Regions from separate parts of the Micromonospora noduli genome, predicted to be linked through region 1. Evidence: riboswitches for the same ligand, from Rfam matches in the RefSeq annotation. Region 1 holds a riboswitch; each other region holds the start of a gene.
What was found. Region 1 has a riboswitch for cobalamin ahead of MED15_RS33050 (CbtB domain-containing protein). Riboswitches for the same ligand answer to the same signal wherever they lie in the genome.
Positions count from the first base shown of each region.

Region 1 (5,978 bases):
CGCCTGATGCGGATTCGCGGTGTCTGGGCCACCGACCTCGTCGCCCTGATCCTCGGCTTCGCGATGTTCGGGACGTTCGTGCTGGTGCCGACCCTGCTGCAACTTCCCGCCGCCACCGGGTACGGGTTCGGCAAGACGGTGTCCCAGGCGGGCCTGTTCCTGCTGCCCACCGTCCTGATGATGGTGGTCTTCGGTCCCCTCGCGGGCCTGCTGGACCGTCGCTTCGGTCCCAAGGTTCCGATGTTCCTCGGCACTGTCGCGGTCGTCGTCGCATTCGCGCTGCCGGCTCTCGCGCACGGCGCGACCTGGCAGGTGCTGCTCTCCGGGGTGCTCACCGGCGCCGGCATCGGCCTGGCGTTCGCGGCGATGTCCAACGCCATCATCGAGAGCGTCCCGGCGGGGCAGACCGGCGAGGCGAGCGGCGTCAACACCATCGCCCGCACCATCGGCAGCAGCATCGGCGCGGCGGTCGTGGCGGCCGTCATCACGTCGAACAGCACCCCGCAGGGGCTGCCCACCGACGCGGCGTTCACCGCCGGCTTCTGGGTGTGCGCGGGCGTCGCGGTCCTGGCCGTCTTCGCGGCACTGGCCCTGCCCTCGGCGCGTCGCCGTCACGAACAGGCCGTCGCCGCCGGTGTCGACGACCTTCCGCCCGAGCCGGTCGAGCTGCACCTGCCCCACCGGCATCACTGAGCAGGCGGCTGACAGTCGCCGAACGAGCGCAGGCCGTGTCCACTCCTGGTGGCCACGGCCTGCGCCGTTCGGTTCGACCTCAACCTGCTCGCGGCGCGCCCAGTCGGAGCTGCCAGCGCGCGCCCTGGCTGGTGAGCCGGACGACGGCCAGGGCCTCCACGTCCACCTGCCGGTACGTCGCCATCGGAAGACCGAGGGCGTGCACCACCGCGATCCGGATCACCAGTGGGTGGGTGACCGCGATGACGCGTCCACCGGCTTCCTGCTGCTCGTCCAGCCAGCTGCCGACCCGATCCCGCACGGCCGTGACGGACTCACCGCCGTGCGGCGCGGACCCCGGTGCGGACAGCCAGTCGTGCAGCGCCTGCGGCTGCGATTCAGCGATCTCCTCCAGCGACCGTCCGGACCAGTCCCCGTAGTCACAGTCGGCCAACGCGGTCTCGATCGTCGGCAGCAGGCCGAAGGCGTCGGCGGTCTGTCGGGCGGCCACCGCGGGGCTGGACAGGCAGGTGGCGTTGACGCCGAGGGGCCCGCGCCGGTCTGCGCCCGCCTGGGCCTGGGCGAGTGCGGCACGCAGGCCACCCTCGTCCAGGCCGTCGTCGGCGCCGCCGAAGCGGGCCCGGCGCAGAGCGGCGGTGTGACCGTGGGCGACCAGCCGAAGGCTGGTGCCGGTCACGTGCTCGGCAGTGCGGTGCCGGCCCGGCGACGCCGCTCGTGGTGCATCAGGGCCGCGAACAGCAGGCCGATGCCGGTCCAGAGCACGACCTGGGTGCCGAGCGAGGCCAGTCGGAAACTCCACAGCAGGGTCGCCGGGAAGTCCGCCGGAACCTCCTGGAAGGACGGCATCACCACGTACGACACTGCCGTGACCAGCAGGAACCCGCCCGTGGCCCCGGCGGCGCGCAGCCACGTCGGCGCCTGGGCACCGACCGACCGGTAGCCCAGCGAGCCGGCCCACACGGCCACCAGCCCGAGCACCACCATCAACAGGTAGGTGACGGTCCGTTGGTTGATGGTGGCCGGGTCGCCGACCGCCGGCGGGTTCGCCGGGTACTTGACGAACGGCACGATCACCGCGCCGAGCAGCGCCCCGCCGGCCAGCAGCAGACCCGACCGCCCGTCGTCGTCGCCGCGACGCCGCCGGGACAGCAGGACGTACGCCGTGGCCAGCAGGCCACCCATCGCGGCCCCGAACAGGCTGGTGGCCAGGAACAGACCGCCGCGCTGACCCGACCGGCCGACCAGGGCGTCCTCGTGATCGTGCGCACCGGCGGCGGGCTCGGCGTGCGTCGCCGCCTCCTCGATGGCGATGGCTGCCTCGACGTGCGGTTCGCCAGCGACGTACGCGAACGCCCCGGCCAGCAGGCCGGCGATCAGGCCGGCCAGCAGCCCGCGGACGAGGACGGCGAGGAACGGGGGAGCGGCGGTGGTGTTCAGTGGCACGGGACGCCCAGCAGGTGCCGGCCGTCGTGCATCAGCTCGTGCAGGTACATCCCGCTGCGCGACACCGCCCCCTGGTCGAAGGCGACGAGGTACGCCAGCAGGGTGAGCACGGCAACGGTCGCCAGAGCCGTCCACATCAGACGCGCACTGCCAGCGGGGTGCACCACCGGCTGGCTGGAAGCGGAGCTAGACATGAATACACGAACCTCCCCAGGGATGACGCGTCCCCATCGCAAGGCTGCGGACGACCGAGCGTCCTGGCTCGCGGCCCCAGTTGTGGTTGGGGACCGCTCACAGTGGCGCGACCGCGCCGGATTCACACCGGCTTCCCTCGCGTCGCCGCAGATAGTGGGTCGACGGTAGCGGTGCCGCCTCGGGCGGTCAACCCGGACCCCGGGCACCGAACGCGGCACCCATCGCTCGGTCAACGAGCCGACCGAGCCGCAGGGTGCCGGCGGATTCGTCAGACCAAAAGGCGACACTGCCGCAAGCCGGTCGTAGCGCGCGTTCCGCGACTCGTGAACACTCTGTTACCGCTAACATGGTCAACCTGCCAGATCGGCTCTGTGGCTCCGGGTCGACCCGGAGGGTTTCGATCAGCGGCGGGGCGGGGTGCAGAGTGGACGAACACACCAGGACGGGGCCGGTGACGACCGGCGAGGTTGCGCGACGACAGGGCATTGTCGACGCGCATCATCACCTCTGGGTCCGGGCGCGGCACCCACAGCCCTGGATCGACCCGCACACCATGGCCGCGATCGACGACGACTTCACGCCGGTCGAGCTCGCCCCGGCAACCCGGGCCGCCGGGGTCACCCAGACCGTGGTCGTCCAGTCCGTCGCCGTTCGGTCGGAGACGCCCGAGCTGCTCGGCATCGCGGCCGACGACCCCCTCATCGCCGGGGTCGTCGGCTGGGTCGACCTCACCGCCGCCGATGTCGACCGTCGCCTCGCCCGGCTACGCAGGGCCCGCGGCGGCGAACGGCTGGTCGGGATCCGCCACCTGGTCCAGTCCGAACCCGACCCGACCTATCTCGACCGCCCCGACGTGCGGCACGGCATCGCCGCGGTCGGTGCCGCCGGCCTCGCCTTCGACCTCCTGGTGCGCCATCATCAGCTGCCGGCGGCCGCCCGGCTCGTCCGCGACCTGCCCCAGGTGCGGTTCGTCCTGGACCACCTCGGCAAGCCCCCGCTCGGGCGCGCCGATCTCGGTGACTGGCAGCGCGACCTGCTGGCCCTCGCGGCCGAGCCCAACACGACGGCGAAGCTCTCCGGCCTGGTGACCGAGGTGGACGGCCAGCCCTGGACGGCTGCCGACCTGCGGCCCGCAGTCGAGCACGCCCTGGACGTGTTCGGCCCGGATCGGCTGATGTTCGGCTCGGACTGGCCGGTGTGCCTGCTCGCCACCTCGTACACCCGCTGGGTCACAGTCCTCAATGACCTGCTGGACCCGCTGTCCGACGACGAGCGGACCGCGATCTGGCGTCAGACCGCCAGCCGGGTCTACCGGCTGGCCCCGTTCTGAGACGGCAGCGCCTTCCCAACTGGGGACATAGCATGTTATCGATAACACGCTGACGGCGGCAGCGATGTCGATGTGGTCGGACGTATGCCTTCGGCGGTGCAAGTAACGATGGCAAAACATGCTCGCAAGACCTTGGCAACATACGTGAATGCGTGGCATGGTAACGCCTGATCGTGGGAAACATCCGACCTATCTCCAAGGGATGTGTGGCCATCTAGCCGCACCACCGTCCGAGCGGGGTCGGTCGCTCACAGGCGTTCGGCTCGTCGGCGGGTCCCCGTCGGACGCCGGCGCCGCGCTTGGGGAGGTCAGGTCCGACGATGAGTAGCGCCGAGGCAACCGCCGGCACGCAGCGCGGCGAACTCAGCGACTGGTTCCGGGAACGGATCTCCCACGCCGTCTCCGAGTTCACCGCCGCGACCGCGCTGGTCGTCCTGTTCATCGCCTTGACCTTCGCGAGTCCCTACTTCCTCACAGCGGACAACCTCTTCAACATCGGCGCCCAGACGGCGGTGATCGCCATCATCGCCACGGCCCAGACGATGGTCATCATCACAAAGGGCATCGACCTGTCCGTGGGGTCCGTCGCCGCGCTCGCCGGCGTGTTGGGCGCGATGGTCGTGCGCGACCTCGGCTTCTCGCTCTGGGCGGCGACGGCGGTCGCGATCGGCGTCGGCGCACTGGCCGGGCTGTTGAACGGCCTGCTGGTGACGGTTGCCCGGATTCCGCCGTTCATCGCGACGCTGGGGACGATGTCCGTGGGTCGGGGCCTGGTCTTCATCATCACCGGAGCGGTCGGCGTCTACGGCCTTCCCCGGTCCTTCCAACTGCTCGGCAACGGGCAGATCCTCGGCATTCCGTTCGCCGTGGTGATCACCGTCCTGGTCGCCGTCGGGGTCGCCTTCCTGCTCTCCCAGACCCGCTTCGGTCAGTACACCTACGCGATGGGCTCCAATCTGGAGGCGGCCCGCCGCTCCGGCATCCGGGTCGGGCGGCACCTGACCGGGGTGTACGTGCTGGCCGGCGTGCTGGTCGGGCTGGGCGGCATGATCGCCGCGTCCCGGGTCAACTCCGGCCAGCCCAACTACGGGATCTCGCTGGAACTCGACGTCATCGCCGCCGCCGTCATCGGCGGGGCCAGCCTGTTCGGCGGGCAGGGCCGGATCGTCGGGACCATCATCGGCGCGTTCCTCATCGCCCTGGTCCGCAACGGCGCCGTCCTGCTCGACATCAGCATCCACTACCAGCAGGTGATCGTCGGCGTGATCATCTGGGCCGCCGTCTACTTCGACCAGTACCGCCGCCGGCGGCTGGAATCACGGGGTTGACATGCCATTCCGAGAGTCCGAACGAGGAAGGACACACACCATGGCACACACCACCACCAGCCGGCGGACGCGAGGACGACTCCTGCGCACGCAGGCGATCCTGGCCGCAGCCGCGGCGACCGCCCTGCTCAGCGCCTGCGGCGGGGTCGAGGTCCGTGACGGCGGCGACGGCGCGACCAAGGACGCGAGCGGCCCGTTGAAGCTCGCCGTCGTACCCAAGGCGGTCGGGGCCGACTACTGGAACACGGTCAAGGCGGGCGCCGAGTGCGCCGCGCAGCGCGCCGGGGACGTCACCGTCCAGTGGGACGGGGTGACCACCGAGACCGACGTCGAGGGCCAGGTCAACCTGATCCAGAACTTCGTCACCAAGAAGGTCGACGGCATCGTCTACGCGGCGACCGACTCCAGCGCGCTGGCACCGGCGACCGACAAGGCACTCAGCGCCAACATCCCGGTCGCCATGATCGACTCCGGCACCAGCCCGCAGCCGTCGAACGTGCCCCTCTTCGCCACCGACAACCGCGCGTCGGCGACCGAGGCGGCGAAGCTGCTCGCCACCGAACTCGGCCCCGGCAACCACGAGGTGGCGCTCGTCGAGTTCCAGCCCGGATCGCAGACCAACACCGAGCGGGTCGACGGCTTCAAGGCCGGTCTCGCCCAGTACCCCAACCTGAAGCTGGTCGGCCAGCAGCCGAGCCGCAGTGACGTCAACGAGGCCCGACGGGTCACCGAGAACATCCTCACCGCCAACCCCAAGCTCGCCGGCGTCTTCGCGGCCAACGAGCCGAGCGTGCTCGGTGCCGCCCAGGCCATCCAGGCCGCCGGCAAGTCCGGCAAGGTGGTCATCATCGGCTGGGACGCGGCCCCGGACGAGATCGCCGGGGTGCGCAACGGCCAGATCTCCGCGCTGGTCGTGCAGAACCCGTTCAAGATGGGCTACTTCGGCGTCGACAAGATGGTCAAGCACCTTCGGGACAAGGCGCCGCTGG
Region 1 covers NZ_PYAC01000043.1:317,007-322,984, reverse strand. Annotated here, with positions in the region: gene MED15_RS33065 (MFS transporter) at 1-693, shown strand, start outside; gene MED15_RS33060 (histidine phosphatase family protein) at 773-1,369, opposite strand; gene MED15_RS33055 (CbtA family protein) at 1,366-2,136, opposite strand; gene MED15_RS33050 (CbtB domain-containing protein) at 2,127-2,330, opposite strand; cobalamin riboswitch at 2,366-2,509, opposite strand; gene MED15_RS33045 (amidohydrolase family protein) at 2,783-3,661, shown strand; gene MED15_RS33040 (ABC transporter permease) at 3,982-4,989, shown strand; gene MED15_RS33035 (ABC transporter substrate-binding protein) at 5,030-5,978, shown strand, end outside.

Region 2 (5,978 bases), on a different contig from region 1:
ACCGGCCGGCAGCCCAGCAGCGCGAGCACCTCGGCGATGTCGTCGCCCTGGGTCCGCATCGCGCTGGTGCCCCACACTGTCAACCCCACCGAGCGGGGGTACGCCCCGGTGTCGGCGAGGTGCCGGGCCAGCAGCGAGTCGGCGAGGGCCACCCCGACGTCCCAGGCGTTGCGGCTGGGGATGGCCTTCGGGTCGACGGAGTAGAAGTTACGGCCGGTGGGCAGCACGTTGACAAGGCCGCGGGTGGGTGAGCCGGACGGGCCGGGCGGCACGAACCTCCCGTCCAGCGCCCCGAGTGTGTTGGTCAGCTCGTCGGTGGTCCGGTCCAGTCGCGGCACCAGCTCGGTGGCGGCGAAGTGCAGGACCGCGGCGACGTCCGGAATCGACCGACCGGTCACCTCGGTCACCACGGCGTCAACCATGTCCACTGCCCAGTCCAGGGTTTCCATGCCCACGACCAGCCGCCGCGCGAGGGCCTCGATGAGGTCGATCGCGTCGGCGGCGGTGCCGGCCGGCCCGTCCACCACGTCGGTCAGCGCCGCAGGCAGTGCCAGTCGCTGTCCCGGCGACGCGAGCAGCTCCTGCTCGTCGAGGGAGTACGCGACGGCGAGGGCCTGTCGCAGGCCGGGCAGGGCCCGGGCGCCGCCCCAGATCTGTGGGGCGCGCAGCACCGCCAGGACCAGGTTGACCCGGGGCTCGCCGGTGGGCGCGTCGGCGAGGATGTGCAGCCCGTCGCGGATCTGCACGTCCTTGACCTCGCACAGGTACCCGTCGAGGTGCAGCACGAAGTCGTCGAAGTCGTCCGCTTCGGGCATCGCCTCGGCGTGCAGGTCATGGTGCAGCTCGGCGGCGCGCACCAGGTCCCAGATCTGGGCCCGTACGGTGGGCACTTTGGCCGGGTCGAGGGCCTGCACTGTCGCGTACTCGTCGAGCAGTTGTTCCAGTTTGGCCAGGTCGCCGTAGGTCTCGGCGCGGGCCATCGGCGGGACCAGGTGGTCGACGACAACGGCGTGCGCCCGCCGCTTGGCCTGGGTGCCCTCGCCGGGGTCGTTGACGATGAACGGGTACACCAGCGGCAGGTCGCCCAGGACCGCGTCGGGCGCGCAGTCGGCGGCCAGGCCGAGGCCCTTGCCGGGCAGCCACTCCAGGGTGCCGTGCTTACCCAGGTGCACCACGGCGTCCGCGCCGAAGCCGCCGTCCGCGACCGGCGCGGTCAGCCAGCGGTACGCGGCCAGGTAGTGGTGGCTGGGCGGCAGGTCCGGGTCGTGGTAGATGGCGATCGGGTTCTCCCCGAAGCCGCGGGGCGGCTGGATCAGCAGCACCACGTTGCCGAAGCGCAGCCCCGCGAGCACGATGTCGCCGCCCTCGGTGTACAGCTCGCCCGGCGGTTCACCCCAGTGCTCCCGCATCCGCCCGCGCAGCTCGGCCGGGACCTCGTCGAACCAGCGCCGGTACGTCGGTCCCGGTATCCGGGCCTCGGCGGCGGCCAACTGCTTCGGGGTGAGCCACTCCACGTCGTGACCACCGGCGGCGATCAGCGCGTGGATCAGCGCGTCGCCGTCGTCGGGCGGTGGCGCGTCACCCAGGTCGTAGCCGGCCTCGGCCAACGCGGCGAACAGCCGGACCGCCGAGGCCGGGGTGTCCAACCCGACGGCGTTGCCGACCCGGGAGTGCTTGGTGGGGTACGAGCTGAGCACCACGGCGACCCGCTTGTCGGCGTGCGGCACGTACCGCAGCCGGGCGTGGCGCACCGCGATCCCGGCGACCCGGGCGGCCCGCTCGGGATCGGCGGCGTAGACCGAGAGCCCGTCGGCGTCGATCTGCTTGAACGAGAACGGCACGGTGACGATCCGGCCGTCGAACTCGGGGATGGCCACCTGCATGGCGGCGTCCAGTGGGGACAAGCCGGCGTCGCTGTCGGCCCACTGCGCGCGGGTGCTGGTGAGGCAGAGCGCCTGGATGACCGGCACGTCCAGGGCGGCCAGGGCGCCGACGTCCCAGGCGTCCTCGTCGCCGCCACCGGAGGCGTCCGCGGCGACCGCGCCGCCGGCCGCGAGCACCGTGACCAGCAGCGCGTCACAGCGGGCGAAGAGTCCGAGTGGGCCGGCGCCCGCGGTCAGCCCGCGCAGCGAGCCGCAGAAGATCGGCAGCGGGTTGCCGCCGGCTTTGCGGACCGCGTCCGCGAGCACGTCGACGAAGTCGGTGTTGCCGGCGAGGGCGTGCGCCCGGTAGAAGACGATCCCCACTGTGGGCCGGTCCGGGTCGGCGGGGTGTTCGCCGTGCACGCCGTACGCCGGGGTGGGCGCGGGTGCGGCGAACCCCTCGCCGGTGAGCAGCACCGTGTCGGAGAGGAACCGGGCCAACTGCCCGAGGTTGTCCGGGCCGCCTTCCACCAGGTACGCCAGCGCCTGGGTGACGACCCCGGACGGCACTGTGGAGATGGCCATCAGCTCCGCGTCGGGCAGCGCCTCGCCGCCGAGCACGACCGTCGGCACGCCGGTGGCGAGCACCGCGGCGAGGCCGTCCGGCCACGCCTGCCGACCGCCGAGCAGGCGTACGACGACGAGGGCGACCCCGTCGAGCAGGGCGGGCACCTCGTCGGCGGCGACCCGCGCGGGGTTGGCGAGCCGGTAGTCGGCGCCGCTGGCGCGGGCGGCCAGCAGGTCGGTGTCGGCGGTGGACAGCAGCAGGATGCGCACGGCAGGCTCCGGAGAGTGACGCCCTGGGCCCTCACGGGGGCGACCGGGGCGATTCGGGTGGGTACGGCGTCAGCCGGTACGACGGCCCGAGCGAACGGCACACCGACGCATGGGTCGGGGCCGGTCAGCGCCGGGCGATCAGCTCAGCGGTGCCGGTGGCCGGTGTCCTTGGAATGCACTGCCTGGAGCGCAATACGACGACAATCGTCGATGAATGAGACGCCGTGCGTCATCGGGTCCTCCTCGGGTGTCCACGCCCTGGGGTACGTCCCGACGGCCGAAGTATCCTGGCTTCCGGATCAACGCTCTCCCCCGGCCTTCCAACCGCAGACACACGGCCGTGACTCACGAGGGGGGATCGCTCCCCGGTGACAGTGGCGGGACCGCGTCGGATTCGCACCGACTTCCTTCACTGCCGTCAGGCCGCGAATGCTGCCACACCGGCGCGCCGCCGGTCAACGCGGACCCCACCGCCACCCGACCACGCTCACAGCATTGACCTGCGGGAATATAGGCGCGCGCGGGTTGCCTCTCGCCACATTGGCGGGCTGGGCGACTGGTTGATCGGCCTCGCGGACTGGCCCGTGGCAGGGGGCGGAGTGTTCACGCGGCCCCTTTGGAGCTGATGTCGTAGACGATTCAGCCGCCTCGGCTCCCGGTCCGCGCCTCGGCTCCCGATCCGCGCCTCGGCTTCAGGTCCGGACCTACGGCGATGTCGCCAACGATTCAGCTCCAAGGCGCCGAACGACACATGCGTGGGTAGTCGACGATTCGTCCGCCGGGGACTGCCCGAGACCGAACACGCCACGCGCGACGACCGACACCGGTCGACGCCCCGATCAGCGGGCGTGGCGTTCCGGGTGGGCCCGGCTCCAGGTCCGCATCCGTTCCGGGTAGCCGGTGCGTGCCGCCTCGTACAGCGGCACCGCGTGCTTGCGGGCGATGGCCCCGGCCGCGCGGGGCGTTCCGGTACGGCGGCGGATCCACTCGCCGTCGTGGGCGATCGCCACCACTGTGGTGTCCGTCGCGGTCGTCTCCGGTTCCAGGTAGAACTCCACCCCGCGTCGGGTGGCGACGAACGCCTCCAGCGCCGCGAGGTCGTCGCGGGTCGCCTCCCGGTCCAGCTTCGTCGGGGTCGCCTCGGCACCCCGTGACCGGCGGTTGAACCAGCTCATGCCCCGCCCCTCTCCTCGACGTCCCTCCAGTGCAGCACCGGTTCCTGGCAATACGCTGCACGCCGGATGGGAGAGAGCTGACCTGCGTCGGGAAATCCCTGTGGAACCCGCGGCGGCTGGGCGGTGTCATGAGTGTGATCCGAACGGAGGCTCCCCTGGACGACGAGGCGCTCGTCACCCGCGCTCGGGCAGGTGACCTGGAGGCGTACAACCTCCTGGTCGCCCGGCACACCGCGTCCGCGTACCGGACCGCGGTGCTGCTCGGCGCGGGCTCGGACTCCGAGGACGTCATCCAGGAGGCGTTTGTGAAGGCGTACCGGAAGCTGTCCCGTTACCGGGGTGACGCGTCCTTCCGGTCGTGGCTGCTCGCGATCGTCGCGAACGAGACCCGCAACCTGCACCGCTCCCGTGGCCGGCGCGACGGCCTCGTCCTGCGGGCGGCGGCAGCGGACCCGACGTCCGAGATCGCCGAGGACGACGCGGTCGGCGCGGTCCTCGCCGGGGAGCGCCGGGCGTCGCTGGTGCAGGCCCTGCGACAACTGCCGGTACGGGACCGCGAGGTGATCGTCTGCCGGTTCTTCCTCGATCTCACCGAGGAGGAGACGGTGGCGGCTCTGGGCTGGCCCCGGGGCACTGTGAAGTCGCGTACGTCCCGGGCGCTGGCGAAGCTTCGTGGCCTGCTCGACCGTGAGGAGGTCCGGCATGGGTGACCTCGAACGGGAACTGCGCGACCTGTCCGCCTGGCTGGACACCCCCGATCCACCCGACGTGACCGCCCGCGTCCGCGTACGACTCGGCACGCCCGCGCCCCGGCGGCGCCGGTGGCGGTCGCTCGCCGCGGTGGCGCTCGTCGCCCTGCTGGTGGCGGTGTTGCCGCCGACGCGGGGCGCGATCGCCGACGTCGTCACGGGGCTGCTGCGCTTCGCCGGGGTCAGCATCGCCACCTCACCGTCCCCGACGCCGCCCGGCGGCACCGCGTCGCCGTTGCCCGGGCAGCGGGCCGTCGCCCTGGACGAGGCCCAACGGTCGGTGCGGTTTCCGATCCGCCTGCCGGCGATGCTGGGCACGCCCGAGCAGGTGCTGGTCGCCGACCCGGACGCCACGGGCCGGTACCGGGTGGCGACGCTGCTCTACGACGGGGGCGCGCTGCGCGTCGACGCGTTCGACGGTCACCTCGACCTGGCCTTCCACAAGGAGGTCACTCCGCCGGGCGCGAACTGGGTCCAGGTCAACGGCGACTTCGCCGTCTGGGTCGACGGCCCGCACGTGTTGTCCTACGTGGACCGGGCGGGCGGGATCCGCCGGGAGACCGCCCGACTGGCCGGTTCGACCCTGATCTGGCAGGACAACGACGTGAGCTACCGGCTTGAGGGCACCCTCGCCAAGGCCGAGGCAATCGAGATCGCGCGCTCACTGGGCTAGTGCGCGTTCGGGTCCCAGTCTGCGAGCTGCTCCATAGGCTGGGTGTCGCCGGTGGTCTCCAGGCCGTCGAGCGGGACGCGGTCGTAGAAGTAGAGGACCAGTTCGCTCGCTGCGCCTCGCATCGCCATGTCGCCCGGCTCCGCGTCGGCGGCGAGGTCGTCGCAGCGGACGCCGTCGGCGTTGAGGGTCAGGCGCCAGGAGCGGCCCTCGGTCGTGTGCAGGTCGATGGTCGCCGGCTTGAACGGCCAGGGGACGGTCGTCGCCGCGACGGTCGTCAGGAACTCGTCGACGCCCTCGACCGCGACGTCCGTCGGCAGCGGCTGCGCGGCTCCCTGGGTGAGCTGGGCGTCGTAGGTGTGGACGGCCAACTCCTGGATCTGGTGGCGGGCCACGGCTCCGCTGGTCTGCGGGGCCTGCGAGCGGCCCCACCAGGTCCAGCAGCCGCGGTCCGGGCCGGCCGCGCGCATCGCGTCGAGCATGAGCTCGGTCGACTCGGCGAGCCAGGCGTCCAGGGCTTCGCGGTCCCGGGGGGCGGTCGGGGCGCCCTTCGGGTCCGTCCTCGCCGGGGGCTCGGCGCCCGGGCCAGCCGCGATGATGGCGGCCTGGCGGCGGCGGCCGTCGCCGAGGTGCTGCGCCAGTTCGCGCAGCGTCCAGTCCGGGCAGGTCGGGACCTGGACGTCAA
Region 2 covers NZ_PYAC01000001.1:70,613-76,590, forward strand. Annotated here, with positions in the region: gene cobN (cobaltochelatase subunit CobN) at 1-2,699, opposite strand, end outside; cobalamin riboswitch at 2,958-3,134, opposite strand; gene MED15_RS00325 (hypothetical protein) at 3,539-3,874, opposite strand; gene MED15_RS00330 (RNA polymerase sigma factor) at 4,003-4,584, shown strand; gene MED15_RS00335 (hypothetical protein) at 4,577-5,296, shown strand; gene MED15_RS00340 (maleylpyruvate isomerase N-terminal domain-containing protein) at 5,293-5,978, opposite strand, start outside.
Region 2: it holds a riboswitch for cobalamin, as region 1 does, so the genes downstream of both, cobN (cobaltochelatase subunit CobN) here and MED15_RS33050 (CbtB domain-containing protein) in region 1, are expected to answer to the same signal.

Region 3 (5,978 bases), on a different contig from region 1:
CGGCAACATGTTCATCGAGTGGTACCGGGTGCGGACGCAAGACAAGCGGGAAACGGGCAAGCGGGCGCGAGACGCGGGCGACGTGCTGACACGAGCGGCCGTCGACTATGAGTCGGCTGTGATCTACGGCAGTAGCGAAGAGGTGGGTCAGAGCCTCAGCGAGTTAATGCGGGAGGTGGCACCCCACCTTCCTGATCTACCCCGGCGGTTCGCGGCGCTGTTGATTGAGGTGGAGCAGGCTTCTCAGTACGCGGTGGTCTTCCGCCAGGAGGTCGATGCCCAGGAGGACTCACCGGAGCTGTTGGCGGCATTAGACCACCACGTGTTGCAGCTCGCGCTCCTGCTGCGGGCGCAGGTGTTCAGGTGGCGAGTCGGACGAACAGACGACGAAATACAGAGCGCCAGGTACGAAGTCTTTGAGCGCATGAAGAAGATTGCGAACCTCGCCGGTCTGGAGCTCGTAGCGAAGGAGGGGCAGCCTTTCGGCCCCCCAGAGCTGTAAGCGCGCATCACCGCTTACGACACAGCGGTCAACCTGCCATCCCAATACTGCTGGTACCGAACCAGCGACCTCTTCGGCGTGAACGAACGGCTCGGCTCAACCGGCGACGTCCACGACGACCTTGCCCTCGGCGGTGCCGCCGGCAACCAGGTCGTGGGCGTCCATGACCGTGTCGAGCGTGAACCTGCGCTCGTCCAGTCGGGGGCGCAGCGCGCCGGCGTCGGCCAGCGTCGCGATCTCGCGCAGGATGAGGCCATGGTGTTCGCGGCCGCGCCCGGTCAACATCGGCAGCAGGGTGAACACGCCGGAGTAGGTCGCGCCGCGGAACGACAGCGGGGCGAGCGAGTGTGAGCCCCAGCCCAGCGCGCTGACGACGTGCCCATGGTAGGTGCGCACCGCCGCGAACGAGGCGTCGAGCGTCGCGCCGCCGACGTTGTCCACGATGATGTCGAAGCCCTCGCCGCCGGTGTGCCTCTCGACGTACTCCTCGACCTTGCTCGTGGTGTAGTCGATCGGCACGGCGCCCAGACTCTCGATCACCCGCATGCTCGCCGGCCCGCCGGTGGCGTACGCCTCGGCGCCGAGCGCCTGGGCGAGTTGGACGCCCACGTAACCGACCCCGCCGGCACCGCCGTGCACCAGCACCTTCTGCCCGGCGCGGACGCCAGCCCGGTCGACCAGCCCTTCCCAGGAGGTGACCGCCGCCAGGGGCAACGCGGCGGCCTCCCGCATCGAGAGTGCGTTCGGCTTGCGGGCCAGCAACCGGGCGTCCACTGCGGCGTACTCGGCCAGCGAACCCTGTAGGTCGCCCACGCCCCCGCACAGCCCGTACACCTCGTCTCCCGGCTCGAAGCCGGTCACCTCCGCGCCGACCGCCGCGACGACACCGGCGAGGTCCAGGCCGAGCACCGCAGGCAGGTGGACGCGCGCGTGCGCGGCCTTACCTGCCTGGATCTTCGTGTCGAGCGGGTTGACGCCGCTGGCGACGATCCGCACCAGCACCTGCCCGCGCTCGGGGGTGGGTTGATCGATCTCCTCGACCGTCAGCGGAACGTCGAACTCCCGCAGCACCGCAGCGCGCATAACCATCCACACTCTCCGTGATCGAGGCTTCACATGGACGCTATCCGACCGGATGGGCGGCGGGGCGGGTTCCTCGGACCGCGCCAGCGCCGCCACGGGCGGACCACGCCCGGGTCAGTCGTCTTCGGCACCGTCGAGCAGCGCGCGCCGCAGCGCCAGTCGGTGCTTCCGGCGGATCTCCGCCTCCCGGTACCGGCGTCGGTCCCCATCGGTCTCCGGCAGCAGCGGCGGCACCGTCCGAGGCTGACCGTCGTCGTCGATGGCGACCATGACCAGGTGGGCGGTTGCCACGTCGGTGGGCGGCACCGCCCGGTCCCACCGGTCGGCGGTCACCTTGACCGCCACCTCCATCGAGCTGCGGCCGGCCCAGGTGATCCGGGCGTCGACGTGCACGACGTCACCGACCCGCACCGCGCGGAGAAACGCCGTCTCGTCGATGGCGGCGGTCACAGCCGGCCCGTCGGAGTGCCGGGCGGCGACCACACCGGCGACGGAGTCGATGAGGTTGAGGATCCGGCCGCCGTGCACCGTACCCATCAGGTTGGTGTGGTGCTGGTCCATGATCTGCGAAAGGGTCAGGTGCGACGCCGACGGCGCTCGACCGGCGATCGTGGTGGTGTCGTGCACAGCGGTAGTCCGTCCCTCGGGAAACCACACCGCCGGGTCGCGGACACACGCTGGCGAGGACCTGGCCGTGTGCCACACGCACGGCCCGTCACCCGCTCAGCCCACCCGCGAGGCCGACGGCAGCGCACACGGTTGTGTACGCGGCGCCGGCAGGTCTTCGGACTCGCGGGCCTGACCGGTCGCGCCGGTCCCCTACTGGCCGTCGCTTCCCAGGCCACTGGCCCAGTGCTGATGACGGCGGTCGTTCCCACTCACCGCTGCGGGGCAGCCCCGGATTTCCACCGGGTTCCCTCTTACGACGCCCAGCCGGTCACGACGGGGCGAACCAGCGCCGTCGGCGAGCATAGCTGGCCAGGGGATCTGTCCACCCGGGGCGTCCTGCCGCAGCGGCGGATGGCCTCATCGTCAACTTTTAGTCGTCTGAGGAAGAAGATCGTCGCCTCTTGAAAAAAGTCTCGCGAGGGTGAGGATATCCAGATGCGTCGTCTCCCCCAGACTTGCGGCCGGGTGGTCTCGGGCCTCCTCGCGTTCCTCCTCGCCTCGGCGGTCGCCCTCCTCGCGTCCGCCCAACCCGCCGCAGCGCACGGGACCCTCGCCGCGTCCACACCGGCGAGCGGCGCCACAGTGCGCGAGCCGTTGACGGAGGTGCGGCTTTACTTCACCGAGAAGGCCGCCGCCAACGCGTTCTTCACGATCACCGCCCCGGGCGGCACCCGTGTCGACAACGGCTGGTCGCAGGGGGAGCCGAAGCCGCTGGAGAAGCCGGTGCGGGAGTACTTCCTGGTCAACGGGCAGTTCGAGCCACGGGAGTACACGACGGGGTTCCCCGCTGTGGTGTCCGTCGCCCACCTGCCCGCCAAGGGCCAGTACTCGGTGAGCTACCTGTCGGTCGCCTCGGACGGCGACACCGTGCGGGGCACCCTGACCTTCCGCTACGACGGGCGGGTGACAGCAGCGCCGAAGGGATGGAGCCCGCCGTCGACCCAGCCGGACCCGGCGCTGGTGTCCGCCACCGAGCAGCACAACACGTCCGGGCAGGCCTCGGCGGTGCCGACCACCGCGGACGATCCGTCGACCCCGCCGGCCGCGGTGGCCCCGTCGACCGGGTCGACCGAGGAGAGCGGTCCCGGGGCACTGGCCTGGGCCGGCTGGGCGGCGGCGGTCGCGGCGGTCGGGGCGGTGGCCGGGTTCGTCGTCTGGCGTCGCCGATCCGGCGGCACACCCACCGGCCGGGGCCGTACCTCGGCGGCGACCTCCGGTCGACGCGGCGGTGGCGCCCGTACCACGAACAGGGCCGGCACTGGCAAGACCGTCGGCGGCAAGGCTGCTGGGGACAAGACCGTCGGGGGCAAGGCCGGCGCTGGCAAAGTCGGCGGGGGCAAGGTCGGCGCGGCGACCGGCGTCGTCGCGCGTACCGCGAGTGACAAGCGGCGGCCCGCCACAGTGCCGGCGGCGCGCAAGGGCAACACGGTCGTCACGGCCCGCACGGGCGTTGCGGTCGATCCGACGCCTACCGATCAGGTGACCAAGGCCCTCGCCAGCACGGAGGGCGAGCCGACGGTCGACCCCGGACCACGGCCCGACACGGACCTGGCCGCCGCGACGCCTGGGTCCCGGTTGAGCAACACCCACCTGGCGCTGTTCGTCGGCGGTCTGGTGATCGCTCTGTTGGCCGGGTTCGGGTTGGCCCGTATCGGCACCGCCGACGAGAGTCCGGCGGCCGGTAACGCACGACCGTCAGCCGGTGGGCCGCCCGCCTCGGGCCAGGTGGGCTCGGCGACCGACGGGCACCAACACCCGGCCGGTACGGGGCCGCACACGCATCGGGGTGACGACGCGACGGGCGCGACGCTGGCGACCGGCACGACGGTCAGCGCCGGTGGGTACACCCTGCAACCAATGGAGCGGTCCCAACCGCCCGGTGTACGCGCGGACTACCGGTTCCGGATCGTCGGGACCGACCGGCAGGCGGCGACCCGCTTCGCGGTCGTGCACGACAAGCCGTTGCACCTGATCGTGGTGGGCCGCGACCTGACCGGCTACCAGCACCTGCACCCGACGATGGCGTCCGACGGCACCTGGAGCGTGCCCCTGACGCTGGCCCGACCCGGCGGCTACCGCGTCTTCGCCGACTTCTCCGTCACCGCGGCCGACGGCACCCAGCAGCCTCTCGTGCTGGGCGTTGATCACACAGTGCCCGGCGCGCACAGCCCGACCGCGCTGCCGCCGGCGCAGGCGCAGGCGACGGCCGGTCCGTACGCGGTGTCGATGACCGGCACCCCGACGGTGGGGGTGACGGCGCCGATCCACTTCCAGGTCAGCGCCGACCCGACCGTCCCGGCGCAGTTGGAGCGATACCTGGGCGCGTACGGGCACCTGGTCGTGGTGCGTGAGGGTGACCTCGGCTACGTGCACGTCCACCCCGAGCAGGAGTTGGTCGACGGGACTGTCAAGTTCTGGCTGACCGCGCCGAGTTCAGGCCGGTACCGGGCCTTCTTCGACTTCCAGGTCGCCGGCACTGTGCACACCGGGGAGTTCACGATCAACGTTCCCTGAGTCCGGAACTTTCTCCGAGCTGCGGCCGACCAACCTCCCAGCAGCAACCATCGGAGGAAGAACACATGCGCACCACCAGCCCGAACGCTTCACGCCGCCGGTCGGCCGCCATCCTCGTCGCCGCGATCCTGACGGTGGGCGTCGCCGGTTGCGGCTCGTCGGACTCGCCGTCGACAGCGCAGGCGGGCCCGTCCGCGTCGGCCTCGGCCAACCCGGACGCTGGTGTGCTCGGCATTCGTGACCCGTGGGTGAAGGCGGCCGACAAGGGCATGACGGCGGCCTTCGGGACTCTGGTCAACGACGGCGACACCGACGTCACGGTGACGAGTGCGACGACCTCGCTGTCGCCGATGGAGCTGCACGAGATGGCCGTGAAGGACGGCAAGATGGTCATGCGGCAGAAGCAGGGCGGCATCGTGATCAAGGCCAGGAGCACGCACGCCCTGGAGCCCGGCGGCGACCACCTCATGCTGATGAACCTCACCAAGCCCGTTCAGGCCGGCGACGAGTTGACAGTCACCCTGACCTTCGCCGACGGCAGGACCCAGCAGTTCCGCGCCGTGGCCAAGCCGTTCACCGGCGCGCAGGAGAGCTACGCCCCCGGGCACGGTGAGCCGATGCCCGGCATGAGCGCCACGCCGGAGATGAGCATGAGCCCGGCATCGTGACGCAGACACCACAGGTCCGACCGGTGAGCAGGCGTGGCCTGCTCACCGGCGGAGCACTGGCCGCCGGCGGAGCATTGGCCGGCGGTGCCACGATCGCCGCCACCCGCGCGGGGAGGACCGGGCCGCCGTCGGCGACCGCCGCCGACGCGACGCTGGCGGCGACCGTCGGCGGGCTGGTCGAGCCGTTCCACGGCGCTCGACAGGCCGGGGTGGCCACCGAACCGCAGGCGCACGCGTCGTTCGTGGCCCTCACAGTGCGGGCCGGCGTCGACCGGGCCGCGCTGGGTCGGATGTTGCGGTTGCTCACCGACGACGCCGCCCGGCTCACCCAGGGCCGACCTGCGCTGGCCGACACCGAGGCCGAACTCGGGCTGTTGCCGGCACGGTTGACGGTGACTTTCGGCTTCGGGCCGGGCCTCTACCGGGCGGCCGGCGTCGACGACCGCCGGCCGGCATCGGTCACCGACCTGCCGTCGTTCCGCATCGACCGGCTCCAGCCGGCGTGGTCCGGCGGTGACCTGCTGCTGCAGATCTGCGCCGAC
Region 3 covers NZ_PYAC01000001.1:706,514-712,491, forward strand. Annotated here, with positions in the region: gene MED15_RS03005 (hypothetical protein) at 1-502, shown strand, start outside; gene MED15_RS03010 (zinc-dependent alcohol dehydrogenase family protein) at 599-1,591, opposite strand; gene MED15_RS03015 (acyl-CoA thioesterase) at 1,700-2,146, opposite strand; cobalamin riboswitch at 2,344-2,557, opposite strand; gene MED15_RS03020 (copper resistance protein CopC) at 2,690-4,768, shown strand; gene MED15_RS03025 (copper chaperone PCu(A)C) at 4,834-5,436, shown strand; gene MED15_RS03030 (Dyp-type peroxidase) at 5,460-5,978, shown strand, end outside.
Region 3: it holds a riboswitch for cobalamin, as region 1 does, so the genes downstream of both, MED15_RS03015 (acyl-CoA thioesterase) here and MED15_RS33050 (CbtB domain-containing protein) in region 1, are expected to answer to the same signal.